DNA from 3 places in the Cupriavidus sp. PET2-C1 genome. Region 2 is predicted to be linked to each of the others. Evidence: predicted binding sites of a transcription regulator. Region 2 holds the regulator's gene; each other region holds the start of a gene.
The links. Region 2 encodes sigma-54, which starts transcription at its own class of promoters, with help from an activator protein. Its sites were predicted from a motif close to TGGCANGNAANCTGCTTT; they were not measured.
Positions count from the first base shown of each region.

Region 1 (9,642 bases), 820 kb from region 2:
CAGCGCCCGGTGGTGACCGGGTCGAAGCCCAGGCCTTTTTCCAGGTAGGCGGGCAGCCAGGTCAGCCCCAGCGCCAGCGCCCAGTATGCGCAAAAGCCGATGGCCAGGCAGGCCAGCACGGTCGGGTCGCGGAAGATGCGCCGATAGGGCAGGCGCACGGGCGTGGCCGCGGTGCCGGCGCGTGGTGCGCTTGCCTGCGTGAGCGGTCCCTCGCGTCCCACGCAGAGCCACATTGCGCTCCACGCCATGCCGATGCCGGCCAGGATCATGAAATTGGCGCGCCAGCCCCATCGGATCGTCACCAGCGGGATCAGCAGTCCAGCCAGCAGCAGGCCTACGGTGGCCCCCTGGTTGATCATCGCCACCGGCAGGTTGCGCTTGTGGTCCGGAAACCATTTGAATAGCGCGTGCACGGAGATCGGGAAGGCCGGCCCTTCGGCCGCGCCAAGCAGCATGCGGCACACCAGGATGGTCATGGCCGATCCCGCCAGCGCCAGTGGGACCTGCAGCACGGCCCACGACAAGCCCATCGCCAGCAGCAGCCAGCGCGCGGCCACGCGATTGGACAGAAAGCCGACCAGCACGGTGGATAGCGAGAACAGCCAGAAGAAGCTGCTGGCGATCAGGCCGAACTCGGCCGGCGGCAGCTTCAGGTCTGCCATCAGCGGCACGGCGACCATGCCCAGCACGATCTTGTCGAGGAAGTTGATGAGCGAAAGCCAGGTCAGCATCGAGGCCATGGCCCAGGCGCTGCGTGGCTGGTAGGACGCAAGTGGTTTCATCGGTCGGCCTTAGGATCGGTTCAACGTGTTGGCTTGGCGCTCGTTTGTCGCGGTGGTCGCTGAATCCAGGTGCTGCTCGATCAGTGCGAGCAGGCGCTCGGGCTGCTCAAGCATCACCAGGTGCCCGCTGTCGATCTCCGCGTAGCTGGCGCCGCTGATTGCCGCGGCGAGCGCGCGGCAATGCGCCGGCGGCACCATCTGGTCGTGGCGCATGCCGATCACGAGCGTGGCGGCGCGGATGCGGGGCAACAGCGGCGTGATGTCGATGATGGCGTCGAGCCCGGCCTGGCGGTCGCTGCCGGGTGCCAGGCCCGCGCCGAAGCGCCGCAGCATGCCCTCGACGGTGGCGTCGTCCATGCGCGCGATGAAACCCTCCGATACGCCATTGAGCAGGACCATGCGCGCCAGTTGATGGCGGTCCGAGCGCGCCAGCGACTGCCACAGCGTAAACAGCAGGCGCATGCGGCTATCGGTCCGCGCCCAGGCGCCGAACAAGACCAGGCGCCGCACGCGCTCAGGCATCAGCGCGGCCGCGGCGGCGGCCACCACGCCGCCTAGCGAATAACCGACCAGGTCCACGGGCAAGTCGCCCGCCAGCGCCATGCAGTCGCGCACCTGTCCGACCAGCGCATCGAGCGTCAGCGGCGCGCCGTCGTCACGGGTTTCGCCAGAGCCCGCAAGGTCCAGCGCCAGGCAGCGCCTGCGCAGCGCGAGCCCGGGCAGCAGGGCGGCCCAGTTGGTTTCCGCGCTGGAACTGGTGCCGTGTACGAGAAGAGTCGGCCGTCCGGTGCCGGCCTCGATCAGGCTGGTTCGGATAGGCTCCGACGCGATTTCCAGGCGTTGCATGTCGAACTCCCTTGGGTTCTCTTGGCGGGCTGGGTGCAGGCAGGCTTACTGGGCGGTGATGCCGCCGTCGACCGTGAACTGCGAGCCTGTGATGTAGCGGCCCTCGTCGCTGGCCAGCAGCAGGAACACGCCGACGATTTCCTCTGGCGTGGCCAGGCGGCCAAGGGGCGTGAAGGCTTCGATGCGCGCGCGTGCGGTGCCGCCACCGGCATCGCGCTGGTCCAGCGCGCCCTGGACCATCGGCGTGTCGACGAAGCCCGGGTGGATGGAGTTGACCCGCACCGGCGGCTTGAGCGTGGCGCCGTGCAGGGCGGCGGAGCGCGTGAGCAGCGTGACGCCGCCCTTGGCCGCGCAGTAGGCGGCAACCTGCGCGCCGCCCACCTGGCCGTAGACCGAGGAAACATTGACGATGGAGCCGCCCGCGCCCATCAGCGGCAGCGCGGCGCGGCAGCCCAGGAAGACGCCGGTCAGGTTGACGTCGAGCGTGCGCTGCCAGTCGGCCAGCGTGCAATCCGCCACCGAGCCGCGCAGCGCGATGCCGGCGTTGTTCACCAGCACGTCCAGTTTGCCGTGCCGTTCGCGCACCGCGCCCATGGCGGCTTCCCAGTCCGCCTCGCTGGTGACATCCAGCCTTTGGTAATGCGCCTGCACGTCTTGCGCCAGGATTTGCCCGGCGGCATCGTCGATGTCGGCGAGCACCACGCGCGCGCCGGCTTGCGCCGCCGCGCGCGCGAAGGCCGCGCCCAGGCCGGACGCGGCGCCGGTGACCATGACCACTTTGTCTTGCAGCCGCTGCATGTGAAGTCTTCCTCGAACGGTGGGTGTCAATGCAATCGATGTCGTGGATGTCGTGGATGTCGTTGATGTAGTCGATGTCGTTGATGTGGCAGGCGCCGGCGGCCGGGCAATGCTAGGGCCGCTCGCCGGCATGGCGCAGCACGAAGTGCCCCCAGTCCGGCTTGCGCGTCTTCCACCAATAGGCCGTGGCATGGCTCGACCAGTTGTTGATGACCCTGCCGCTGGCCGACTTGTACCAACTGCTGCACGAGCCTGCCCAGGCGGTCTGGCCGATGGCCGCCTGCAACGCCTGGTTGAAGCGCGTCACCACCTCCGGGCGCACCTCCATCGAGGCGAAGCGCGCCGCGCGGCAGGCCTGGATGCACTGCAGGACATAGCGCGCCTGGCACTCGAGCATGAAAATGATGGAGTTATGGCCCAGGTTGGTATTGGGGCCGTACAGCACGAACAGGTTGGGAAATCCCGGCGCCGTCATGCCGAGATACGCCTCCGGATCCTCGCGCCACTGATCGGCCAGGGTGCGTCCGTGGCGGCCGGTGATGCGGATCGGCGCGAGGAAGGAGCGGGCGTCGAAGCCGGTGGCGAAGACGATGGCGTCGGCCCGATGCCTGGCGCCGCCGGCCGTGACCACGGCGTCGGCTTCGACGCGCTCGATGCGGGCGGTCTCGACATGGACGTTCGGCCGCTTGAGCGCCTGGTAGAAATCGTCGGAGATCAGGATGCGCTTGCAGCCGATCGGGTAGTCGGGCGTGAGCTTGGCGCGCAGCACCGGGTCGGGGATCATGTGCGCGAGGTAGCGGCGCGCCAGCGTTTCCAGTTCCCGGTTGCGGCCGCTGTCCCGCTGCATGCGCCCGAAGCGCAGTTCACGCTGCAGGTAGAGGTGCCAGCGATGCAGCCGGGCCGTCCACGGGTGGCGTTCGAAGCGCGCCTGTTGTCCGGACGTATAGGCCTCGCCATTGCGCGGCAGCACCCAGTTGGCGCTGCGCTGGAATACCGTCAGCTTGCCCGCTTCCGGCGCGATGCGCGGGATGAACTGCAGCGCGCTGGCGCCATTGCCGATCACCGCGACCTGCTTGCCGCGCAGATCGGCGTCATGCCGCCAGCGCGCGGAATGGAAGGCCGTGCCGGCAAAGCGGTCCAGCCCTGCAATGTCTGGCGCCAGCGGGCGGTTGAGCTGTCCGGTGCCGCTGACGAGGATGCGCGCGGCGATGGTGTCGCCGTTGCTGGTGCTCACCCGCCACAGGCAGGCGGCGGCGTCGTAGCGCGCCTCGGTGACCTCCGTGCCGAAACGGATATGCCCGAGCAGCCCGAAGCGCTCGGCGCAGTGCTGCAGGTAGCGATGGATCTCCGGCTGGGGCGAGTATGCGCTGGACCAGTCCGGCTTGGGCGCGAACGAAAAACTATAAAGATGGGAGGGAATGTCGCAGCCGCAGCCCGGGTAGGTGTTGTCCCGCCAGGTGCCGCCCACCGTGCCGGCCTTCTCCAGCACGACAAAGTCATGGATGCCGGCTTGCTTGAGCTTGATGCCCATGCACATGCCGGCCACGCCGGCGCCGATGATGACGATCTGGTCCGCGCCGGGCGTCGTTGACGCTTTCAATGGGCTGTCTCCGTCGTGCTTTTTTATGGGTAGTCGCGGCGCGTGCGGCAACGCCGTGGCGCGCAATCGAGAGGCCACCATAGAGCCGATTGCGGATTCGGGCAAGTCACGGTGCAGCATGCGTGCCCCCATGTGCCCCAATCTGAATCAGCCGGCGGCGGCGCACAGGCTTGGTGCGTGACGCTTGCGCACTACCGTGGTGCGATGGGTGGCCTGGCGGCCTCTGGAGGCGCGCCAGGCCGTGTACACAGCCTTGTATACAAGCTTGTATGCCATGGCATGCTAGTTGCAGAAGAAGTACCCGGGGTGCGTTGTTCCTTTATCCAACACGACAATCTGGGAGCTGCAATGAAAAGACGTGACATGCTGAAGCTGTCGGCGGTAGCCGCCGCGGCCTTGTTTGCAACGGCAGGCGTGAGCCCGCTGGCATTGGCGCAGTCCAAGGAACCGATCAAGATCGGTATCCTGCATTCGCTGTCCGGCACCATGGCCATTTCCGAGACTTCGCTCAAGGACGTGGCGCTGATGACCATCGACGAGATCAACAAGAGTGGCGGCGTGCTTGGCCGCAAGCTCGAGCCGGTCGTGGTCGATCCCGCTTCCAACTGGCCGCTGTTCGCCGAGAAGGCGCGCCAGCTGATCACCAAGGACAAGGTTGCCGTCACGTTCGGCTGCTGGACCTCGGTCTCGCGCAAGTCGGTGCTGCCTGTTTATGAAGAGCTGAATTCGCTGCTGTTCTATCCGGTGCAGTACGAAGGCGAGGAGATGTCCAAGAACGTCTTCTACACCGGCGCGGCGCCCAACCAGCAGGCCATTCCCGCGGTGGAATACCTGATGAGCAAGGAAGGCGGCGGCGCCAAGCGCTTCTTCCTGCTTGGCACCGACTACGTCTACCCGCGCACCACCAACAAGATCCTGCGTGCCTTCCTGAAGAGCAAGGGCGTGGCGGACAAGGACATCGAAGAGGTCTACACGCCGTTCGGCCACAGCGACTACCAGACCATCGTCGCCAACATCAAGAAGTTCTCGCAAGGCGGCAAGACCGCCGTGATCTCCACCATCAACGGCGACTCCAACGTGCCCTTCTACAAGGAGCTGGGCAACGCCGGCCTGAAGGCCAAGGACGTGCCGGTGGTGGCGTTCTCGGTGGGCGAGGAAGAACTGCGCGGCATCGACACCAAGCCGCTGGTGGGCCACCTGGCCGCATGGAACTACTTCATGTCGGTCAAGAACCCGGAAAACGAAGCCTTCAAGAAGCAATGGGCGGCGTGGGTCAAGGCGAACAACCTGCCGGGCGGCGACAAGCGCGTGACCAACGACCCGATGGAAGCCACCTACGTGGGCATCCATATGTGGGCGCAAGCGGTCAAGAAGGCCGGCACGACCGATCCCGACAAGGTGCGTGCCGCGATGTATGGCCAGACCTTCAAGGCGCCGGACGGCTTCACCCTGACCATGGGCGAGAACCACCACCTGTACAAGCCGGTGATGATCGGCGAGATCAAGGGCGATGGCCAGTTCACGGTGGTGTGGAAGACGCCCAAGGCCGTGCGTGCGCAGCCGTGGAGCCCGTTCATCGCGGGTAACGAAGGCAAGCCGGACAAGGTGATGTAAGCAGGGCTCCCGCCTGGCGCTCTCCTGCTCTTTTGCTCTCCTGCTTGGCCGCGTGGCTGGGGAGGGCGGGGAGGGCGCCAGGCAGTGCCTTTGCCTCTTCGCATGCTGTCCGCCGCTTCGGTGCGGTGGCGGCAAATCGTCACGCCGATCAAGGTGACGCGCGTGCTTCGCCGCGCGCGACTCGCAAACCTTATGCACCGACCCTTATCGTTCTCTCTCGCTTCACGTTTGCGCGCCATGCTGGCCGCGCTGCTCCTGCTGGCCGCGTGCCCGCTGTGGGCCGCGCCGCTCACGCAGGCCGACCTGAAGCCGCTGGCCGAAGACGACTTCGACGCCAAGACCGCCGCAATCGCCGCACTGACCAAGGCGCCGGTGGCGCAGGCCGGCCCCATCCTCAAGGCCTTGCAGGACGATACGCTGCAATATGCGCCCGGCGTCGGCATGGTGCGCCAGGACGGTGACAAGCTGGTGGACGCGATCAGCGGCACGCCGGTCACGGTCAAGCCCGACGCCCTCGAAGCGCTCACCCTGAACAACAGCCTGCGGGCGATGGTGGACAGTGCCGCCAGCAGCACGCTGCTGCAATCGCCCGATGCGGCGGTGCGCACGCAGGCCGTCAATACGCTGCTGGACCAGCCGGGCAGCGCATCGCGCCCGGTGGTGGAGGCCGCGCGCAAGGCCGAGGCCGATGCCGGCCTGCGCGCCAAGCTCGATGTGATCTGGGCCAATATCGTGCTGGCCGAGGGCAACCGCGACGATCGCCTCGAAGCCATCCGCATCCTCGGGCGCGACAGCAATCCGCAGAGCCGCCAGAAGTTGCAGCCGCTGCTGGAAAAGGACGCCGCCGGCAAATTTCGCGAGCCCGACGCCGAACTGCGCGGCGCCGCGCAGCAGGCGCTCGATGCCTTGCGCGGCGACCAGCGCCGCGCCGAGCTGATCGGCAACCTCTTTGCCGGCTTGAGCCTGGGCAGCGTGCTGCTGCTCGCCGCACTGGGGCTGGCCATCACTTACGGCCTGATCGGCGTCATCAACATGGCGCACGGCGAATTCCTGATGATCGGCGCGTACGCCACGTACATGGTGCAGGGTGTGTTCCGCGCGCACTTTGCCAGCGCGTTCGACTGGTACCTGCTGTTCGCGCTGCCCGCATCGTTCCTCGCCTCCGCCGTGGTCGGCTTCGTGCTGGAGCGGCTGGTGCTGCGCCATCTCTACGGCCGCCCGCTGGAGACGCTGCTGGCCACCTTCGGCGTGAGCCTGCTGCTGATGCAGGCGGTGCGCACGCTGTTTGGCGCGCAGAACGTGGAAGTGGCCAATCCATCCTGGATGAGCGGCGGCATCGAATGGCTGCCCGGCATGGTGCTGCCGTACAACCGCATGGTCATCATCGTGTTTGCGCTGGCGGTGGTGGCGGTGGCCTGGGCTGTGCTCAACCGTACCCGCCTTGGCCTGTTCGTGCGGGCCACCACGCAGAACCGCACCATGGCGGCTTGCGTTGGCGTGCGCACCTGGAAGGTGGATAGCTACGCCTTTGCCTTTGGCGCGGGCATCGCCGGCCTGGGCGGCTGCGCGCTGTCGCAAATCGGCAATGTCGGCCCCGACCTTGGCCAAGCCTACATCATCGATTCCTTCATGGTGGTGGTGCTGGGCGGCGTTGGGCAGCTCGCGGGTACCATCATCGGTGCTTTCGGGCTGGGCCTGATCAACAAGTTCATCGAGCCGTTCTATGGCGCGGTGCTGGCCAAGATCTTTGTCCTGGTGCTGATTGTGCTCTTCATCCAGAAGCGCCCGCAGGGACTGTTCGCGCTCAAAGGGCGCAGCGCGGAGGCATGATGAAGACTTCTCTCTCGAATCCATCCACGGCGGGTTTCCGGCTGGCCGTGCCGGAGCGCCAGCCGCTGTTCTCCGGGCGCAGCTGGACGGCGTTGCTGGTGATCGCGCTGGTGGTGGGCATCGGCGTGCCGGTGTGCGCGCTGCTGGTGCCCGAAGGCCATCCCATGCATCTGTCGGCCTATGCGCTGACGCTGATCGGCAAGATCATGTGCTTCGCGCTGGCCGCGATCGCGCTGGACCTGGTGTGGGGCTATTGCGGCATTCTCAGCCTCGGCCACGGCTTGTTCTTCGCGCTCGGCGGCTATGCCATGGGCATGTACCTGATGCGCAGCATCGGCCGCGAAGGCGTCTACAAGAGCGACCTGCCCGACTTCATGGTGTTCCTCGACTGGAAGGAGATGCCGTGGTTCTGGCACGGCACCGAGCATCTCGGTTACGCGATGCTGCTGGTGGTGCTGGTGCCGGGCGTGCTGGCGTGGCTGTTCGGCTTCTTCGCCTTCCGCTCGCGCATCAAGGGCGTGTACCTGTCCATCATCACGCAAGCCATGACGTACGCCGCCATGCTGCTGTTCTTCCGTAACGAGACGGGTTTTGGCGGCAATAACGGTTTCACGGATTTCAAGCGCATCGCCGGCTTTGCCGTGGCCGCGCCGCAGACCCGCACGGCGTTGTTCGTGCTGACGTTCCTTGCCCTGCTGGCCGGCTTCATCGCCTGCCGCTACATCGTGACGTCCAAGCTCGGCCGGGTCGTGACCGCGGTCCGCGACGCCGAGATGCGCGTGATGTTCTCGGGCTACAACCCGCTTGGCTACAAGCTGTTCGTGTGGACCTTTTCGGCCGTGCTGTGCGGCATCGCCGGCGCGCTCTACGTGCCGCAGGTGGGCATCATCAACCCGGGCGAGATGTCCCCGGCCAACTCCATCGAGATGGCGGTCTGGGTGGCCGTGGGCGGACGCGGCACGCTGATCGGCCCGATCATCGGCGCCTTTATCGTCAACGGCGCCAAGACCATGTTCACGGCTTACTTCGCGGAGTACTGGCTGTTCCTGCTGGGCGCGATGTTCGTGCTGGTGACGCTGTACATGCCGGATGGCGTGATCGGCCTGCTCAAGCGCGCGCGTGCCATGCGCGCAAGCCCGCAGGCCGCGCCGGGCAACGCGGCGAATGCGCCGGCTGCCGCCACCCGCAGCGGAGGGGAAGCATGAACGCAGCACTGGGAGCACAACAGGCGGAAAGCGGCGGCACCACGGGGCTGGGCCGCGTCATGGAGCCGGGCGTCATCGACGTCTCGCACGGCCCCATCCTTTACCTGGAAGACGTGACCGTGCAGTTCGACGGTTTCCGCGCGCTGAACAAGCTCACGCTGTCGATCGACCACGGCGAGCTGCGCTGCGTGATCGGGCCCAATGGCGCTGGCAAGACCACCATGATGGATGTGATCACCGGCAAGACCGGGCCGCGCAATGCCAACGTGAGCGGGCGCGTGTTCCTCGGCCAGAGCATCGACCTGATGCGCATGACCGAGCCCAAGATCGCGCAGACCGGTATTGGCCGCAAGTTCCAGAAGCCTACCGTGTTCGAGCAGCACGAAGTGTGGGAGAACCTGGAGCTGGCGACGAAGGGCGACAAGCGCTGGTTCACTTCATTGCGCGCGCGCCTGGGCGCCGAGGGGCATCGCCGCATCGAGGAAACGCTGGCGCTCACGGGGCTGGAGGACGAGGCTTATCGCCCGGCGGGCTTGCTGTCGCACGGGCAGAAGCAGCGGCTGGAAATCGGCATGCTGCTGATGCAGCAGCCGCAGTTGCTGCTGCTGGACGAGCCGGTGGCCGGCATGACCGATGAAGAAACCATGCAGCTGGCCAAGCTGCTTAACAGCCTGCGCGGCACCTGCTCGATGATGGTGGTGGAGCACGACATGGAGTTCGTCGCCGCACTGGCCGGCGATGAGGGCAAGGTGACGGTGCTGGCCGAGGGCAGCGTGCTGGCCGAAGGCACGCTCGACGCCGTCAAGCGCGAGGAGCGCGTGATCGAATCCTATCTCGGCCGCTAGGCGCAGGGCCGGATCGCAAAAAAGGGAACGAGACTATGTTGCAGGTCAATGCACTCAACCAGTTCTACGGCGGCAGCCACATCCTGCGCAACGTCACCTTCGAGGTGCCGCAAGGCAAACTG
Region 1 is NZ_CM137259.1:1,309,937-1,319,578, forward strand. It holds gene ACX12D_RS05965 (MFS transporter) at 1-782, opposite strand, end outside; gene ACX12D_RS05970 (alpha/beta fold hydrolase) at 792-1,628, opposite strand; gene ACX12D_RS05975 (SDR family oxidoreductase) at 1,674-2,426, opposite strand; gene ACX12D_RS05980 (flavin-containing monooxygenase) at 2,539-4,026, opposite strand; gene urtA (urea ABC transporter substrate-binding protein) at 4,375-5,640, shown strand; gene urtB (urea ABC transporter permease subunit UrtB) at 5,833-7,470, shown strand; gene urtC (urea ABC transporter permease subunit UrtC) at 7,470-8,675, shown strand; gene urtD (urea ABC transporter ATP-binding protein UrtD) at 8,672-9,520, shown strand; gene urtE (urea ABC transporter ATP-binding subunit UrtE) at 9,556-9,642, shown strand, end outside.
Region 1: urtA (urea ABC transporter substrate-binding protein) is a predicted target of sigma-54. The motif match lies at 4,302-4,319, and genes of this name have one in related genera.

Region 2 (9,642 bases):
GGGGATTGCAACCCCCGCGCCTAGGCCGGTGGACCCCAGCGACTCGCGGGCGAACAGGTTGTCGGTCACGGTCGCGCGCGCTACGCCATGGTTGTTCTCGAAGAGGAGCCCGGCCTGTTCGAACACGCGCTTCTTGCTGGTGACGCTGACGTCGAGGTTGATGTTGCCGGGTGGCAGCAATTTAGCCAAACGATTCATGTGGAATGCGCAGGGTTTTCTAGTAAGCAGGCCCGGGGCCAGGAGGCGTCCCGCCGGGCGGAAAGTGGATAAAAACCAAGGCCCGAGGTTTCCACCGGTTGTCCCCCATGCCGGTGTCGGGCGTCTGGCCATTATAGAGCAGGCCCGCTTCCGCTTTGTGCATTGCAATAGCCGATGCGCTCAAGCGGTGCTGCATGCACCGGAATGGCTAGGCCAGTCAACTATGTATTGCACAGCATACACCGGTACATATGCGTTGCGGAATCCCCTGTGTGCCCCGATTGGGTAGGCCGCAATGAAAAAGCCGCGCTCTGGGCGCGGCTTGATTCCATTTTTCAAGGGACTGACACCGACGGCCCGGTATGTGGGCCGCCAGGCACGGTCATTGCTGCATCTGCGATGCGGCCATCTGATACTTGACCGCTTCACGGTCGTGGCTCTGCACGCGATCCTTGTGGCGAATCACCTGCCGGTCGAGCTTGTCGACCAGTGCGTCGATAGCGGCATACAGGTCTTCATGATGCGCTTCGACAAAGATGTCCTTGCCCTTGAGATGTAGATTGATTTCCGCGTACTGCCGCCGGTCCTTTTCTTTTGTATTGTCGACAGAGAGCAGCACACTTACGCCAATGACTTGATCGAAATGCCTGACGATACGCTCCAGTTTCGTTTCCACGTACTCACGCAGAGGGGGCGTGATGTCCAAGTGGTGTCCACTGATCTTGAAGTTCATAGCGTTTCTCCTTCTGAAAGAGCTGCATCAGGCAGGCGATGCAGCTCGGCTACAAAGTCTTACGGAGATTGACCGCGGGAATCTTGAGCGCTTCGCGGTATTTGGCAACGGTACGCCGTGCCACCACAAAGCCTTGCTCGCCGAGCAATTCGGCAATCCGGCTGTCGGACAAGGGGTTCCTAGCGTCTTCGGCTCCTATCAATTGCTTGATCAACGCACGGATTGCCGTTGATGAGGCCGCGCCGCCGGTTTCTGTGGATACGTGAGAGCCGAAAAAATACTTCAGCTCGAAAGTCCCCATCGGCGTTGCCATGTATTTATTGGTAGTCACCCGAGAGATGGTGGACTCGTGTAAACCCAGTGTATCGGCAATCTCCCGCAAAACCAAGGGGCGCATCGCAATTTCACCGTGGGTGAAGAAGTTCTTTTGACGTTCGACAATGGCTTGTGCGACGCGCAATATCGTGTCGAACCTTTGCTGGATATTCTTGATCAACCAGCGTGCTTCCTGCAGCTTTTGCTGCAATCCGGCCGCGCCCGCGTCGCCTTTTGCACCGCGCAAAATCTGCGCGTACATGTCGTTGATGCGTAGCCGCGGCATCACATCCGGGTTGAGATGGGCGATCCATCCGCCGCTCAACTTTCGAACAAAAACATCGGGCACCACGAAATCCGCTTCCGGCCGGCTGTAGGCATGGCCGGGATAGGGCGCGAGCGAGCGGATCAGTTCATGGGCGGCCTTGAGTTCCGGTTCGTCCACTTGCAGCGCCTTTTTAAGGCGCGTGTAATCGCGCACCGCCAGCAGCTCGAGGTGGTTGGTGACGATGCTCAGCGCCAGTTCGCGCTGCGGATGCTTGAGCCTGCGCAATTGCAGCGCCAGGCACTCGGCGGCGTTGCGTGCCCCGACGCCCGGCGGATCGAAGCTCTGCAGCAGCGTGAGCACAGCCTGGATCTCGTCGACCTCGAACTCGAGCTCCTCCGGCAGCTCGCTGCAGATTTCCTCGAGCGTGGTGCTCAGGTAGCCGTCATCGTCCAGGGATTCGACCAGGAAGATAGCCAGCCCCTTGTCGCGCAGGGAAATCTTGAGCGGCGCCAGCTGTTCCATGAGGTGTTCACGCAGCGTGGGCTCGGCGTCGCGCAGCTGCATCGGGGTCTTTTCGTCGTCTTCGCCTTGCGGGCGGCGGGCGAAGTCGTCCAGGCTCCAATCGCTGCCGTAGTCCTCGTTGCTGTCGGAGTAGCTGTCGTCGGCTTCGGGGGCGCCATCCGGGCGGTTCTCGCTGGTGCCCTGGCCATCGGCGGGCGCCGGCGCGGGCGCGCTCTGCAGGTTCACCGAGCCGTCCGAAGACACGCGCAACGGGCTGTCCAGCCAGTCGTTCTCACGCTCGAGCAAGGGGTTCTCGGTCAGCGCCTGTTCCACTTCCTGCTGCAGTTCAAGCGTGGACAGTTGCAGCAGCCGGATCGACTGCTGGAGTTGCGGCGTAAGCGCGAGATGCTGCGAGAGGCGGAGCTGTAGCGACGGTTTCATGCGACCTATTTTATGCTCAACTTCCGTACTGATGGAACGGAAATTGCTATCGCTGATGTCGCTATGATCGTTTGAAGGATAAAAGGCGACACCGAAGCCGCCCGGGGGCCGATGCGCGGCAGGCGCCGCGCGCCCTTACATGCGGAAGTTCTCGCCCAGGTAGACCTTGCGCACCGACTCGTTGGCGATGATGTCCTCAGGCTGCCCGGACGCCAGCACCGCGCCTTCGCTGATGATGTAGGCGTGGTCGCAGATGCCCAGCGTCTCGCGCACGTTGTGGTCGGTGATCAGCACGCCGATATTGCGTGCCTTGAGGAAGCTGACGATGCGCTGGATTTCGCCCACCGCGATCGGGTCGACACCGGCGAAGGGCTCGTCGAGCAGGATGAAGCGCGGCGCGGAGGCCAGCGCGCGGGCGATTTCCACGCGGCGGCGCTCGCCGCCGGACAGCGACAGCGCCGGGTTGTCGCGCAGGTGGGCAATCTGCAGGTCATCCAGCAGGGTGTCCAGCCGGCGCTCGATCTCGGCCTTGCCCAGGGGTTTGCCATCGTTGAGCTGCAGCTCCAGCACCGCGCGGATGTTCTCCTGCACATTGAGCTTGCGGAACACCGAGGCTTCCTGCGGCAGGTAGGACAGGCCCATGCGCGCTCGCTCATGGATGGCCAGGCCGCTGATGTGCTTGTCGTCGAGCACGATATCGCCCTCGTCCAGCGCCACCAGCCCCACGATCATGTAGAACGACGTGGTTTTGCCCGCGCCGTTGGGGCCCAGCAAGCCGACCACCTCGCCGCTCTTCACGTCGAGCGACACGTCCTTGACCACGGTGCGCGAGCCGTAGCGCTTCTTCAGGTGGCGCACGACCAGCGTGCTGCTGTCCTTCAGGGTGGCGGGCTGGGACGGTGCGGTTTGGGTAGCGGTCATGAAGGTGAAGTCAGAATCCGTGGGTCAGGGGTTGACGGGAGCCGTGGCCGGCTTGAGCGGCAGCGGGTTGGCTGCGGCACCGCTGGCGGGTTGCTCCTGGCGCGGCGACAGCACGGCGCGCACGCGGCCCGACGGGCTGCCCGCGGTCGCGTTCTCGGCGCCGCCGCTGGCCGTGTAGAACTCGTTGCGGCTGTCATAGGTGATCACCGCGCCGCGGATCTCGTCGACCAGCTTGGCGCCGGCCAGGCGAGCCATGCGGGCGCGCCCGATCAGCTTGGACAACTCCTGCTTGCCGTCATATTCGATGCGGTCGCCCCAGCCGTCGATGTACTCGTCGACGTTGTCGCGCTTCTGGCGGATATAGGCTTGCTTGCCGCCCTTTGAGGTCGCGACCGCGTACTGGTAGCCCTCGGGATCGGTGCGGACTTCGGCCGCGTCGGATTTGAGCACCATGGTGCCTTTGGTCAGCACCACGTTGCCGGTCAGTACGTAGACCTGCTTGACGTCATCGTAGCTGGCATTGTCGGCCTCCAGGACCAGCGGCTTTTCGCGGTCGGCCTTTTCGGCGCTGGCGGGCGCGGCCAGCGTGAGGCCAAGGACGGCGGCCAGCGTCAGCAAAGCGGCCGTGCTGCGGCGCAGACAGGACGAAGTCGTCGGGAATGGGTTCATGTTGGCGTGATGGCGGTTGACGCGGGCGGCTGGTGCCCGCGGGCGGCTTCAGGGCTACTTCGCGGGACTTGCCGGCGGCGGCCCCGTGATGATGGTGCCGCGTACGTTACCCAGCAATTGTACTTCGCGAGTGACATTGTTGAAGACCAGTCCGTTGGCGGTCATCACCGACGGGCCGCGGGTCAGCTTGACAGCCTTGTCGGTCTTGACGATGTCATCGTTCACCAGCACCTGGAAATACTCCGAGGCGGCCGTCATCTGTGGGTCCTTGGCAGGCTCGGGGCCCTGGGCACGCACGATGAAGGCATTGCCGAACAGGTCGATGACCGAGCCTTCCGCGTTCATCGTGCCGCGATCGGAGTGGCCGGTGACGGGCGGACGGTCGATTTCGTAGGAGCGCATGGCCGGGCGCGTCACTTCGTAGGTCTGGTCGTCCTCGAAGTGGATCATCTTGTCGCCGGTGAAGCGCAGCTTGGTGTTGCCGTCCTCGGCAAGCTCGGTCGCGGAAAAACGGATCATGTAGTAATCCGGTTCATGCTTCTTGCCTACCGTCCCGGTGTCCGCTTCTTTCGGGGAGTTGACCTGCACCAGCCAGAAGGTGCTGCCCGCCACCAGTGCCATCAGCAGCAGGGGCAGGGCTCGCATGGCAAGCCGGCTCAGGGAGGACAGGATTTCCCGCATGGGCATGGGCTGGCCTCAGATGACCTTGGCGCGGGTCAGGTCGTGGATGTGGAGCGCGCCGACCAGGCGCCGCTCCGCGTCGACCACCAGCATCTGGTTGATGCGGTTCGCCTCCATCACCTGCACGGCTTCCACGGCCAGCTGGTCCGGCCCGACGGTATGCGGTGTGCGGTGCATGACCTCGCTGATGGGTACGGTCTTCCAGTCACGCGGGGTTTCGAGCAGGCGGCGCAGGTCGCCATCGGTGAAGACGCCGATCAGGCGGTCGTCCGGGTCCACCACCGCGGTCATTGCCATGCCTTTGCGGGTGATTTCCATCAGGGCCTGTGCCAGCGGCGTGCTCTCGCGCACCTTGGGCACCGCGTTGCCGCTGCGCATGACGTCGCGCACGTGGGTCAGCAGCTTGCGCCCGAGCGCGCCGCCCGGATGCGAGCGGGCAAAGTCTTCCTCGCCGAAGCCGCGGGCATCCAGCACCGCCACCGCGAGCGCGTCGCCCATCGCCAATGCGGCGGTGGTGCTGGCGGTCGGGGCCAGGTTGAGCGGGCAGGCTTCTTTTTCCACCCCGGCATTGAGGTGCGCGTCGGCCAGCTTGGCCAGCGTGGAGGCGGGGTTGCCGGTCACGGAGATGAGCTTGGCGCCGATGCGCTTGACGATCGGGACGATCGAAAGCAACTCGGCGGTCTCTCCGGAATTGGAAAAGGCGATCAGCACGTCGTCGCGCGTGACCATGCCCAGGTCGCCGTGGCTGGCTTCGGCCGGATGCACGAAAAACGCGGGCGTGCCGGTCGAGGCCAGCGTGGCCGCGACCTTGCGGCCGATGTGGCCCGACTTGCCGATGCCGGACACGACCACGCGCCCGCTGCAATTGAGCGTCAGTTGCACGGCCTGCGCAAATCCGTCGTCCAGGCGGCCTGCGAGGGCAGCGACGGCGTCGGCTTCGATCTGGAGGGTTTCGCGAGCGAGCCTAAGTGCTCGATCCGCATTGAAATTAGCTATCATGGCGACGAAGTATACCAACGAATGCGATGGCGCTTGGGCTGTTCCTGGGATCGGGCGGCCGGAGCGGCCATCGCGCTTGCCGTAATCCGCCGGCAGGGCCGCCCGCACCGGGCCGGCCCGGTGCCCGGCGCGGCGTACCCTGACCCTGTCGATGCACTCTCCGCTGGACCTTACCCTTGTCCTGCTGGCCGCCGCCGTGTTTGGCGTGGTCGCGTTTCGCATGTTGCAGTTGCCGCCGATGCTGGGGTACCTGGTCGTGGGCATCCTGATCGGGCCGCACGCGCTCGGCCTGGCCAGCGATACCGCGCAAACCAAATACCTGGCCGAGTTCGGCGTGGTCTTTTTGATGTTCTCGATCGGCCTGGAGTTCAGCCTGGGCAAGCTCAAGGCGATGAAGCGGCAGGTCTTCGGCCTGGGCGGCTCGCAGGTGGTGCTGTCGCTCCTGGCCGTGATTCCGGCGAGCTGGGCGTTCAACTGGCTGTTTCCGCTGTCCTGGCAGGCCTCGGTGGCGTTGGGCGGCGCGCTGGCCATGTCATCCACCGCCATCGTGTCCAAGATGCTGTCGGAGCGGCTGGAGCTGGAGAGCGAGCACGGGCGCAACATCATCAGCATCCTGCTGTTCCAGGACCTGGCCGTGGTGCCGCTGCTGATCGTGATCCCGGCGCTCTCGCGCGATCCGGGCGACCTGATGATGGCGCTGGGCCTGGCCACGGTGAAGATCGTGGTGGCCCTGAGCCTGATCTTTTTCGTCGGCCAGCGTCTCATGAGCCGCTGGTTCCACATCGTGGCGGCGCGCCGCTCGCAAGAACTGTTCATGCTCAACCTGCTGCTGGTCACGCTGGGCATGGCCGCGCTGACCGAGCGGCTCGGCCTGTCGATGGCGCTGGGCGCCTTCATGGCCGGCATGCTGATCTCCGAGACGCCCTATCGCCATCAGGTGGAGGAGGACATCAAGCCCTTCCGCGACGTGCTGCTGGGGCTGTTCTTCGTCACCATCGGCATGCTGCTCAATATCCATGTGGTGCTCGATCACTTGTGGCTGGTGCTGGCGCTGCTGGTGGTGCCCATTGTCTTCAAGCTGGTGCTGATCTCCGGGCTGGCCCGCTTGTTCGGTTCGCGCCAGGGGGTGGCGATCCGTACCGGCCTGGGCCTGGCGCAGGCCGGCGAGTTCGGCTTTGTGCTGCTTAACCAGATCGACGGCCTGAACCTGGTCGACCCGGTGCTGATCCAGGTCATCCTGGCCTCGATGCTGTTGTCGATGCTGGCGGCGCCGTTCCTGATCCAGTACAGCGACGCCATCGTGCTGCGCTTTACCGCCAACGAATGGCTGATGCAGTCGCTCAACATGACGCGCATCGCGGTGCAGAGCCTGCAGACCGAGAAGCACGCCATCATCTGCGGGTTTGGCCGCAGCGGCCAGAACCTGGCGCATATGCTGGAGCGCGAGGGCATCACCTATGTGGCGCTGGACCTCGACCCGGACCGGGTGCGCGAAGCCGCTGGCGCGGGCGACACGGTAGTGTATGGCGATGCGGGCCGGCGCGAGGCGCTGATCGCGGCGGGCCTGCATCGCGCGGCAGCCTTGATCATCACTTACAACAACACGCCCTCGGCGCTGAAGGTGCTGCACCATGTGCAGGAACTGGAGCCGGCGCTGCCCGTGATCGTGCGTACCATGGACGACTCGGAACTCGACATCCTGCAAAAAGCGGGCGCCACCGAGGTGGTGCCGGAAAGCATCGAGGGCAGCCTGATGCTGGCCTCGCACGCGCTGGTGCTGCTGGGCGTGCCGATGCGGCGTGTGGTGCGCGGGGTGCAGGAGGCGCGCGATGCGCGCTACAGCCTGCTGCGCGGCTACTTCCACGGCCGCGACGACGAGGAAGACATGGTGGAGCGAGAGTCCGTGCGGCTGCACTCCATTTCGCTTGGCCCGGAGGCCACGTCGGTGGGGCGGCGCCTGGGCGCGCTCGGGCTGGACCGTATCGGGGTGGAAGTGACGGCGGTGCGCCGGCGTGGCATCCGGGCGTTCGATCCGGAGCCCGATACCGTGCTGGAGCCGGGTGATATCGTGGTCTTGCGCGGCCAGCCAGAGGCGCTGGAAGCGGCCGAGGCGCGCATGCTGGCCGGCTGAGCCTGCGCTACGCGCTCAGTGGCCGCAGTTCGGGTTCATGCCGCCACGCGGCTGCCGGCGTGTGCCTCTTCCGCCCACGATGGCGGCAGGCCCTCTAGCACGGTGCGCGCGTCGAGCGAACCGATCGGGATGCGCGGGTCGGCGGGAATGCGGCCTTCGCCTTGCAGCATCAGGTAACGGAGGCAGCATACGCGCAGGAAGGACGTGAAGTTTGCCGCCTCGCCCCGGTAGGCCACCAGTTCGTCGTGCAGCCGGGTGATGAGCTGGCTCACGCTCATGCTGTCGCGCCTTGCCAGCGTTTCGAGCACTTCCCAGAACAGGCTTTCCAGCCGGATGCTGGTGGCCACGCCATGCAGCCGGAGCGAGCGCGACTGGCCCTGGTACGACTGCGGGGTGGCCCGGATGAAGATTTCACACATAGAAGAACTCCCGTGCTTAACGGCCCGCGATAGCCCTAGGCAGGCTCGCGGGCCGCGTTCGGTAGCCTCTAATGTACGATCCTGGTACCCAGGACGGCAAGGAACTGCGCCAGCCATGCCGGGTGCGCGGGCCAGGCCGGAGCGCTCACCAGGTTGCCATCGGTGTAGGCCTGGTCGACCGGAATGTCGGCATATTTTCCGCCCGCCAGGCGCACTTCGGGCGCGCAGGCCGGATAGGCCGAGCAGGTCCGGCCTTCCAGCACGCCGGCCGCGGCTAGCAGCTGGGCGCCGTGGCACACCGCCGCGATCGGTTTGTTGGTGCTGGCAAAGTGCCGCACGATCTCCAGCACCCGCTCGTTCAGGCGCAGGTATTCGGGGGCGCGCCCGCCCGGGATGACCAGCCCATCGTAGGCCGCCGGATCCACATCGGCAAAGCTCGCGTTCAGCGCGAAGTTGTGGCCGCGCTTTTCGCTATAGGTCTGGTCGCCCTCGAAATCATGGATGGCGGTGGGGCAGCTGGCGCCGGCCGCCTTGTCGGGACACACCGCATGGACCGTATGGCCCACCATCTGGAGCGCCTGGAAAGGCACCATGGTTTCATAGTCTTCGGCGTAGTCGCCGACCAGCATCAAGATCTTTTTCGCCATCGCTGTCTCCTGTATGGTTACGGTTGTCCCGGGGGAGCCGCGCCGCAAAGCGTGCCGTCCGCCCAGGCGTCGCCCATTGTGTTGCCGTTCGCGGCAGCCCGGGTGGTAACCCATTACCGCATCCAGCCTGCCGATTTGGCGGGCTGCCCGAACGAGTCCCCATGCCCAACACCACCATCCAGTCGTCCGCCCTTGGCGACGTTACCCACTACCTGCGCGAACGCATCCGTACCGTGCCTAACTGGCCGCAGCCCGGCGTGATGTTCCGCGACATCACGCCGTTGCTGCAGGATCCCAAGTCCCTGCGCGTGCTGATCGATGTCTTTGTGCACCGCTACATGGACACCAAGCTCGACGTGGTGGCCGGCATCGACGCACGCGGCTTTATCCTGGGCGCCATCGTGGCGTACGAGCTGAACCTGGGCTTCGTGCCAATCCGCAAGAAGGGCAAGCTGCCGTTCGAGACCGTGGCCGAGGAATATGAGCTGGAGTACGGCAGCGCCACGGTGGAGATCCACGCCGATGCCTGCAAGCCGGGTGACCGCGTGCTGCTGGTGGACGACCTGATCGCCACCGGCGGCACCATGATGGCTGGCCGCAAGCTGCTCGAGCGGCTGGGCGCCACTGTGGTGGAAGGCGCCGCCATCGTCGACCTGCCCGAGCTCGGCGGCTCGCGCCACCTGCTGGATAGCGGCCTGCCGCTGTTCACGGTTTGCCGC
Region 2 is NZ_CM137259.1:492,494-502,135, forward strand. It holds gene ptsN (PTS IIA-like nitrogen regulatory protein PtsN) at 1-198, opposite strand, end outside; gene hpf (ribosome hibernation-promoting factor, HPF/YfiA family) at 581-931, opposite strand; gene ACX12D_RS02275 (RNA polymerase factor sigma-54) at 981-2,456, opposite strand; gene lptB (LPS export ABC transporter ATP-binding protein) at 2,592-3,377, opposite strand; gene lptA (lipopolysaccharide transport periplasmic protein LptA) at 3,402-4,046, opposite strand; gene lptC (LPS export ABC transporter periplasmic protein LptC) at 4,101-4,727, opposite strand; gene ACX12D_RS02295 (KpsF/GutQ family sugar-phosphate isomerase) at 4,743-5,726, opposite strand; gene ACX12D_RS02300 (monovalent cation:proton antiporter-2 (CPA2) family protein) at 5,878-7,857, shown strand; gene ACX12D_RS02305 (ribbon-helix-helix domain-containing protein) at 7,893-8,276, opposite strand; gene ACX12D_RS02310 (DJ-1/PfpI family protein) at 8,345-8,923, opposite strand; gene ACX12D_RS02315 (adenine phosphoribosyltransferase) at 9,085-9,642, shown strand, end outside.

Region 3 (9,642 bases), on a different replicon from region 2:
GGGTAAGTGCTTTAAGGGATGCTTTTTATCGCCCGGCAAGCTTTCCGATCCCTGCCTACAATGTGCCTTTCGCCGCGCCTGGATCACGGGCGGCTCGATGCAACCCGCGGAGCAAAACGCATGACCTCAAGCATCACCACACGCAAACTGGGCAGGTCCGGGCTGGAAGTCTCGCCCCTGGCATTTGGTGGCAACGTGTTCGGCTGGAGCGCCGACGAGGCCACCTCCTTCAAGCTGCTCGATGCCTTTGTCGGCGCCGGGCTCAACTTCATCGATACCGCCGACGTGTACTCGCGCTGGGTGCCGGGCAACCAGGGCGGCGAGTCCGAGGCGATCATCGGCAAGTGGTTCAAGCGCAGCGGCAAGCGCGCCGAGGTGGTGCTGGCCACCAAGGTGGGCAAGGACATGGGCGAGGGCCGCAAGGGTTTGTCGCGCGCTTATATCGAACGCGCCGTCGACGCGTCGCTGCAGCGCCTGCAGACTGACTACATCGATCTCTACCAGTCGCATGACGACGAAGACCGGGACACGCCGCTCGAGGAAACCCTGGACGCCTACGCCCGCCTGATCAAGGCCGGCAAGGTGCGCGCCATCGGCGCCTCCAACTACGGCGCCGCGCGCCTGGCCGAGGCGCTGGAAACCAGCCGCCGCCACAACCTGCCGCGCTACGAGAGCCTGCAGCCGCACTACAACCTCTATACCCGCAGCGAGTATGAGGCCGAGCTTGAGCCGCTGGTGCTGCGCGAAGGCCTGGGCGTGTTCAACTACTATGCGTTGGCCAGCGGCTTTCTCAGCGGCAAGTACCGCTCCGAGGCCGACCTTGACAAGAGCGGCGCGCGCGGCCAGCGCGTCAAGGCCTACCTCGACGCGCGCGGCCTGCGTATTCTGGCGGCGCTGGACGACGTCGCGGCACGCACCGCCACCAACCCGACGCAGGTAGCGCTGGCCTGGCAGATGGCGCGCCCCAGCATTACCGCGCCGATTGCCAGCGCCACCTCGCTGGCGCAGCTGGGCGACCTGATTGCCGCCACGCGCTTGCCACTGAGCGCCGGCGATATCGCACTGCTGGACCAAGCCAGCGCCTGAGCCGGCCTACCCCGGAGGAGATAAGGGATGCATGAGAACAGAATGCGCCACGGCAACAGCGCCGGCAGCAACTCCGGCAGCAACTCCGGCAACAACGCGGCGGACCTGAGCGCGGTCAAGGCGCTGGTGTTCGACGTATTCGGCACCGTGGTGGACTGGCGTACCAGCGTGATTGCGGACCTGTCCGCGTTCGGGCGGAAGAAAGGCATCGAGGCCGACTGGACCGCCTTTGCCGACGCCTGGCGCGCCGGCTACGTGCCCGGCATGGAGCGCGTGCGCAAGGGCGAGCGGCCGTGGGCCAATATCGACGTGCTGCACCGAGAACGGCTCGACGCGCTACTTGACCAGTTCGGCATCGAGGACCTCAGCGAAGCGGAGAAGGACTACCTCAACCGCGCCTGGCACCGCCTCTGCGGCTGGCCGGATACCGTGCCCGGCCTCACCCGGCTAAAGCAGCGCTACATCATCTCCACCTTTTCCAACGGCAGCGTGCAGTGCCTGGTCGACACGGCCAAGCATGCCGGCCTGCCGTGGGACGCGGTGTTCAGCGCGGACATCGTGCGCCACTTCAAGCCGGAGGCGGAGATCTATCAAGGCGTGATGGCTTTCCTCGACCTGCAGCCGCAGGAGGTCATGCTGGTTGCGGCGCACAACAATGACCTGCGGCATGGCCGCTCGCATGGCATGCGGACGGCCTATGTCAACCGGCCCACGGAGTACGGGCCGAACCAGGCGAAGGATCTGGCGGCCGAGTCGGACTGGGATGTGGTGGTGGATAGCTTGACGGCGCTGGCGGAGCGGCTGGGCGTTTGAGCGCCCGCGCGCGCCAATCAGCGCACATCGGCTCGGGAAAGCCTGCCTTTGCGGCCTCCCGCCGTGGAGCGCTGGCTGCACTTGGCGCGCGCCTCGCGCGCCCGGCCAGTGCGATCGGGTTTGCCCAAGCCGCTGCCTGTCGGATACATTAGGACTCCCGGCCGCCCACGCTGCAACCCTGCGGCGCCACAGAGGCCATGCCAGAGCCGGGAGTTGGTGCGCGCCGGCACGGCAGCGCGCCAGGAGACGACAAGGAGACCACGATGGACCTGCGGCAACGCGAGCACATCGACACGGTAGTCCAGCTCACCACCCGCGCCGGCGCGCCGATGGTGCGTGCGCCGGAAACCATCATCCAGAATTCGTGGCGGCGCTGCGTGCATCAGTACGGGCTGGATCCGGCGCGCATGCAAGAGGCGCGCATCCTGCCGCAGACCCGGCTGCGCGAGCACCAGCAGCGCATCGACGATTTTGCGCGGATTGCCCGCCACGGGCTGCAGACGCTCTATAGCCAGGTTGCCGGCATGGGCTACGTCGTGCTGCTGACCGACGCGCAGGGCGTGACGGTGGATTACCTGGGCGACGCCAACGCCGATGCCCGCCTGCGCCACGCAGGCCTGTACCTGGGCGCGCAATGGAGCGAATCCGGCGCCGGCACCTGCGCGGTGGGTACCGCGCTGGCCACCGGCCAGGCGCTGACCGTGCACCAGGCGGATCATTTCGACGCTACCCATATTCCGCTGACCTGCACCGCCGCGCCGCTGTTCGATTCGCACGGCAGCCTCTGCGCCATCCTCGACATTTCCGCGCTGACCTCGCCGCAGGCCAAGGACAGCCAGGGCCTGGCGCTGCAGATGGTGCGCATCTACGCCAGCCGGATCGAGAACGCCAGCTTCGTGCGCAGCCACCGCGAAGACTGGATCCTCAAGCTCAACGCCGCGCCGGAATTTGTCGACGTCAACCCGGAATACCTGCTCGCGCTCGATGCGTCAGGCCGCATCGTTGGCCATAACCGCCGCGCGCAGCAGATGCTGGAGGCCGAGCTGGGCGTGGCCCCGGGTGGCGCGCCGCTGCTTGGCATGCCGTTCGAGTCGCTGTTCGAGGCGCGGCTTGATGAGCTGGGCCGCTTCATGCATTCGCGCCCCAGCGAGCAGCGCGCGCTGGCGCTGGCCCGCACCGGCGCGCAGCTTTACCTGAGCGTGATGCCGCCGGCGCTGCGCTGGCAGCGCGCGCGCGATACCGCCGAGCGGGCCACGCCGCTGCAGGCGCCGCTGGCCGCACTGTGCGGTGGCGATGCCGCATTGCAGCAGCAATTGCTGCGGGCCGCAAAGCTGGTGGATTCGCCCATCAACCTGCTGATCAATGGCGAGACCGGCAGCGGCAAGGAGTACCTGGCCAAGGCCCTGCACCAGGCCAGCGCGCGCCGCGACGGCCCTTTCGTGGCGGTGAACTGCGCGGCGATTCCCGAATCCCTGATCGAGAGCGAACTGTTTGGCCACCTGCCCAACAGCTTTTCGGGCGCGGGTTCGCGGCCCAAGCGCGGGCTGATCCAGGAGGCTGACGGCGGCACGCTGTTTCTCGACGAGATTGGCGACATGCCGCGCGAGCTGCAATCGCGCCTGCTGCGTGTGCTGGCCGAGGGCGAGGTGCTTGCCATCGGTGCGGCGCGCCCGGTGCCGGTCAACCTGCGCGTGATTTCCGCCACGCACCATCCGCTGGACCAGCTGGTGAGCAGCGGGCGCTTTCGCGAGGACTTGTACTACCGGCTCAACGGCGCGCGGCTGATGCTGCCGCCGCTGCGTGAGCGCACGGACCTGGACTGGCTGATCGGCAAGATGCTGGACGCGGGCGGCAAGCCAGCTACCGTGAGCCTGTCGCCCGCGGCGCGCGCGCGGCTGCACGCGCACCGCTGGCCCGGCAACCTGCGGGAGCTGCGCAATGCGCTGGAGTACGCGCGGGCGGTCTGTGACGACGGCCACATCGAGGTGGAGGATCTCCCGGAGGGGATTGGCGAGGGGATGCCGCAGCAGGGCTTGCTTCCGGTTTCCGCCAGCGTCCCGCCGGGCAGCGCGGCCACTGAGGCCGCCAGCGCGCCGGCCTTGCCGGCCCCCGGCTTCGACCCGCACCAGCTGCCGCCGGAAGGCATGCTGCTGATGCAATACCTGCGCGCGGCTGGCTGGAACCTGAGCGCGGTGGCGCGCCAGATCGGCGTGAGCAGGATGACGCTGTACCGCCGCATGGCGCGCTACGGCATCGCGTCGCCCAACCAGCGCGACGCGACGCATTAGTGAGCATGGCGGCGCGGCTCGCCCGCGCCGCCTTCCCTGCCCGGCGCAAGATCCCCGCTACACCTGTTCCCCCCCCTGTACACGTGATGCTGTGACACCTGTCACGCTGCGGCGTGCGCACGGCCCGCAGTGTCACTGCGCGCCCCGTGTTTTCCTGGGGTAATCCCGAGTTTTTGCCGTCTCCGGCGTGCCGATGCGGGGTGGCACGGCCATTGCGATATGCCTGTCATAACCAGAAAGACAGGAGACAGGCATGGGTGAGCAAGCGCTGGCCGACCGGCCACTGGTCGGCATCATCGCCAACCCGATTTCCGCGCGCGATATCCGCCGCGTGATCGCCAACGCCAACACGCTGCAACTGGCCGACCGCGTCAATATCGTGCTGCGCCTGCTGGCCGCGCTGGCTGCCTGCGGGGTCGGCCGCGTACTGATGATGCCGGACCGCGAAGGCATGCGCGTGCTGCTGGCGCGCCACCTGTCGCGCCGCCAGGGGCCGGACGCCGCGCTGCCGGACGTGGAATACCTTGACATGCCGGTCACCGCGCGCGTCGACGACACCTTCCTGGCCGCACGCATGCTGCGCGAGGCGGGCGTTGCCGCCATCATCGTGCTCGGTGGCGATGGCACCCACCGCGCGGTGGTGCGCGAATGCGGCAACGTGCCGATTGCCGGCATCTCCACCGGCACCAACAACGCCTACCCCGAAATGCGCGAGCCCACCATCACCGGGCTGGCCACGGGGCTGTTTGCCAGCGGCCGCATTCCCGCCGCGCATGCGCTGGCCGCCAACAAGCGGCTGGACATCACGATTGCCGGCGAAGGCGAGGTGCGCCACGACATCGCGCTGGTCGACGCGGTGATCGCCCACGAGCATTTCATCGGCGCGCGCGCCTTGTGGAAGACCGAGACACTGGGCGCGGTCTACGTGTCCTTCGCCGATCCGCAGGCGATTGGCCTGTCCGCCATCGGCGGCTTGCTGGAACCCGTGGGCAGGCATGAGCCCGGGGGCCTGGCGATCGAGCTGGCAGCGCCCGGCGAGGGCCGCTTCGCGCTGCGCGCGCCGATTGCGCCCGGCCTGCTGCGCGCCGTGCCCATCGCGGGCTGGGAGCGCCTGACCGACGGTGTAGCGCACCGTGTGCGCCAGCGCGCTGGCATCGTCGCGCTGGACGGCGAGCGCGAGCTGGTGTTCGGCCCGCAGGACGAGGTCACCGTGACGCTGCGCGAGCGCGCCTTCCTGAGCATCGACGTGGCGGCCTGCATGCGCTACGCCGCCGCCGCCGGATTGATGCGCAGCGGGCGCGCGCCGCCACCTCGGCAACAGCAGCATTCCCCACCCCAGCCACTCACCGAGCTTTCTACCGCCACCACAAAACCATGAAGGAGACAGACATGACAGCCAACGCATCCGGTACCACCGGGAACACGCTGCCCCTCGACAAGCAGGAACTGCTCGCCGTTTATCGCAGGATGCGCACCATCCGCGATTTCGAAGAGCGCCTGCACGTGGACTTCGGGCGCGGCGACATCCCGGGCTTCGTCCACCTCTACGCCGGCGAGGAAGCCGCCGGGGTCGGCATCCTGCACCACCTGGGCGACGGCGACCGCATCGCCAGCACCCACCGCGGCCACGGCCACTGCATTGCCAAGGGCGTCGACCCGGTGGCGATGATGAAGGAGATCTACGGGCGCAAGGGTGGCTCCTGCAACGGCAAGGGCGGCTCCATGCATATCGCCGATCTGTCCAAGGGCATGATGGGCGCCAACGGCATCCTGGGCGCGGGCGCGCCGCTGGTCTGCGGCGCCGCGCTGGCCGCCAAGTTTCGCGGCAAGGGCGAGATCGGCATCACCTTTGCCGGTGACGGCGCGTCCAACCAGGGCACGTTCCTGGAGAGCCTGAACCTGGCCGCGGTGTGGAACCTGCCGGTGATTTTCGTGATCGAGAACAACGGTTATGCCGAATCCACCGCACGCGACTACGGCACGGCAGTGGACAGCTACGTGGACCGCGCCGCCGGCTTCGGCATTCCCGGCGTGACGGTGGATGGCACGGATTTCTTCGCGGTGCATGAGGCGGCGGGCGAGGTCATCAAGCGGGCCCGCGAAGGCGGTGGCCCGGCCCTGCTGGAATGCAAGATGGTCCGCTTCTACGGCCACTTCGAAGGCGACGCGCAAACCTATCGCGCCTCCGGCGAGCTTGACGACATCCGCGCCAACAAGGACTGCCTGAAGAAGTTCACCGCCACCGTGACCCAGGCCGGCGTGATCGCGCTGGACGAACTCAAGGCCATCGACGAGCAGGTTGCCGCACTGATCGAGGACGCCGTGCAGCAGGCCAAGGCCGCGCCGTTCCCCACGCCCGCCGACCTGCTGACCGATGTGTACGTCAGCTACTGAGCGCGCGACCGCAGCCATTCCGAGACCTAACGACAGAAAGCACGATCAGGAGACCACACCATGTCCCGCAAATTAAGCATGAAGCTGGCGATCAACGAAGCGATCGACCAGGAAATGACCCGTGACCCGAGCGTGATCATGCTCGGCGAAGACATCGTCGGCGGCGCCGGCGCGGACGGCGAGAAAGACGCCTGGGGCGGCGTGCTCGGCGTGACCAAGGGCCTGTACGCCAAGCACGGCGACCGCCTGCTGGACACCCCGCTGTCCGAATCCGCCTATGTGGGCGCGGCCATCGGCGCCGCGGCTTGCGGCATGCGCCCGATTGCCGAGCTGATGTTCATCGACTTCATGGGCGTGTGCTTCGACCAGATCTTCAACCAGGCGGCCAAGTTCCGCTACATGTTTGGCGGCAAGGCCGAGACACCGGTGGTGATCCGCGCCATGGTGGGCGCGGGTTTCCGCGCGGCCGCCCAGCACAGCCAGATGCTGACGCCGCTGTTCACGCATATCCCCGGCCTCAAGGTGGTGTGCCCCAGCACGCCATATGACACCAAAGGCCTGCTGATCCAGGCGATCCGCGACAACGACCCCGTGATCTTCTGCGAGCACAAGAACCTTTATGGTTTCGAAGGCGAAGTGCCGGAGAACTCGTACGCGATTCCCTTCGGCGAGGCCAACATCGTGCGCGACGGCAAGGACGTTTCCATCGTCACCTATGGCCTGATGGTGCACCGCGCGCTGGAGGCGGCGGCCACGCTGGCCAAGGAAGGCATCGAAGCGGAGATCGTGGACCTGCGCACGCTCTCGCCGCTGGATATCGACACCGTGCTGGAGTCGGTGGAAAACACCGGCCGCCTGGTGGTGGTGGATGAAGCCAGCCCGCGCTGCAACATCGCCACCGACATCTCGGCACAGGTGGCGCAGCGCGCCTTCGGCGCGCTCAAGGCCGGCATCGAGATGGTCTGCCCGCCGCATACGCCGGTGCCGTTCTCGCCCGCGCTGGAAGACCTGTACATCCCCAGCGCGGCGCACATCGCCGATGCCGCGCGCAAGACCGTGAAGGGAGGGAAACACTGATGGCCGAGATCACTCCGATCGTCATGCCCAAATGGGGCTTGTCGATGAAAGAAGGCACGATCAACGACTGGCTGGTCGAGGAAGGCGCGCAGATCACGGTCGGCATGCCGATCCTCGACGTGGAGACCGACAAGATCGCCAACGCGGTGGAAGCGCCGGACGCTGGCACCCTGCGCCGCAAGGTAGCAGCCGTGGGCGACATCCTGCCGGTCAAGGCGCTGCTGGGCGTGCTGGCGCCGCCCGAGGTCAGCGACGCGGACATCGACGCCTTTGTCGCCGCCTATGAGACACCCGCCGCCGATGAGGAAGACGAGGGCGCCGCCGCCTCGGCCTATCAGTTCATCGAAGTCGACGGCATCCGCACGCGCTACGCAAAGCGCGGCGAGGGTGCCGACACCGTGTTGTTCATCCATGGCTTCGGCGGAGACCTGGACAACTGGCTGTTCAACCTCGACGCACTGGCCGACGCGCACACCGTCATCGCGCTGGACCTGCCGGCGCACGGACACGCCACGCCCAGGCTGCCCGGCACCACGCTCGCATCGCTGGCAGGGTTCGTCGCGCATTTCATGGATGCACTCGACATCGGCCAGGCCCACCTGGTGGGCCACTCGATGGGCGGCGGCGTAGCCGCGCAGCTAGCGGTGGATGCGCCGCAACGCGTGCGCTCGGTCGCGCTCGTATCGCCGGCCGGCCTTGGCGAGGAGGTCAACAGCCAGTACACCGAAGGCTTCGTCAACGCGCAATCCCGCCGCGACCTCAAGCCGGTGGTGGAGCTGCTGTTCGCCGATGCCGGGCTGGTCAGCCGCCAGATGCTGGACGACCTGCTCAAGTACAAGCGGCTGGACGGCATTACAGAAGCGCTCGGCACACTAGGCGCCAGCCTGTTCGGTGGCGGCCGGCAAACCGAACTGCCCGGTCACAGGCTGGGCGATACCGGCAAGCCTGTGCTGGTGATCTGGGGCGCGCAGGATCAGATCATCCCCGCATCGCATGCGGCCAACGCGCCAGCCGGTGCGACGGTGAAGGTGTTCGACGATGCGGGCCATATGAGCCAGATGGAGAAAGCCAACGAGGTCAACGCGCTGCTCAAGCGGCATATCGGCGGCTGACGAAGCGGAGTCCCGCTGGTTTGCTCCCCGCTCCCCGCTCCCCGCTCCCCGCTCCCCGCTCCCCGCTCCCCGCTCCCCGCTCCCCGCTCCCGCAAGCGGGAGCGGGGAGAAAGCCAGCGCGTCGCGCGGCGTATTTCGTGGCTGTATGCACTGAAGACAATGAACAAAACACGCAAAGGAGACCACCCATGAACCAACCCCTGACGGGACAAGTCGCCGTCATCACCGGCGGTGCCCGCGGCATCGGCCGCGGCATCGCCCTGACACTCGCCAAGGCCGGCGCTGACATCCTGATCGCCGACCTTCTCGAAGACGCCATGCGCGAAACCGCGGAAGATGTGCGCGCGCTCGGCCGCCGGGTGAGCACCCTGAAGGTCGACGTGACAAAGCCCGAGATGCACCGCGCCATGGTCAAGCAAGCACTCGACCAGCTCGGCGGCCTGGATATCCTGGTCAACTGCGCAGGCGTCATCAGCATCCACCCTGTCGATGCACTCAGCGAGCGCGACTGGGATTTCGTCATGGACGTCAACGCCAAAGGCACCTTCCTCGGCTGCCAGGCCGCGCTGGAACACATGAAAGCCCAGCACAAGGGCCGCATCATCAACGTTGCCTCGATTGCCGGCAAGGAAGGCTTCCCCAACCTTGCCCACTACAGCGCCTCCAAGTTCGCGGTGGTTGGCTTCACCAATGCCCTGGCCAAGGAAGTGGCGCGCGACGGCATCACCGTCAACGCGATCTGCCCCGGCATCGTGCGCACCTATATGTGGGATCGCCTCTCCGACGAATGGAAGGCCGACGGCGAATCGGTGGAGGATTCCTGGGCGCGTCATCAGCTCACGCTGATCCCGCAGGGACGGGCGCAGACGCCC
Region 3 is NZ_CM137260.1:1,998,202-2,007,843, reverse strand. It holds gene ACX12D_RS29040 (aldo/keto reductase) at 121-1,086, shown strand; gene ACX12D_RS29035 (haloacid dehalogenase type II) at 1,114-1,899, shown strand; gene ACX12D_RS29030 (sigma-54-dependent Fis family transcriptional regulator) at 2,163-4,187, shown strand; gene ACX12D_RS29025 (ATP-NAD kinase family protein) at 4,441-5,565, shown strand; gene ACX12D_RS29020 (thiamine pyrophosphate-dependent dehydrogenase E1 component subunit alpha) at 5,577-6,581, shown strand; gene ACX12D_RS29015 (alpha-ketoacid dehydrogenase subunit beta) at 6,642-7,658, shown strand; gene ACX12D_RS29010 (acetoin dehydrogenase dihydrolipoyllysine-residue acetyltransferase subunit) at 7,658-8,770, shown strand; gene ACX12D_RS29005 (SDR family NAD(P)-dependent oxidoreductase) at 8,959-9,642, shown strand, end outside.
Region 3: ACX12D_RS29025 (ATP-NAD kinase family protein) is a predicted target of sigma-54. The motif match lies at 4,389-4,406, and genes of this name have one in related genera.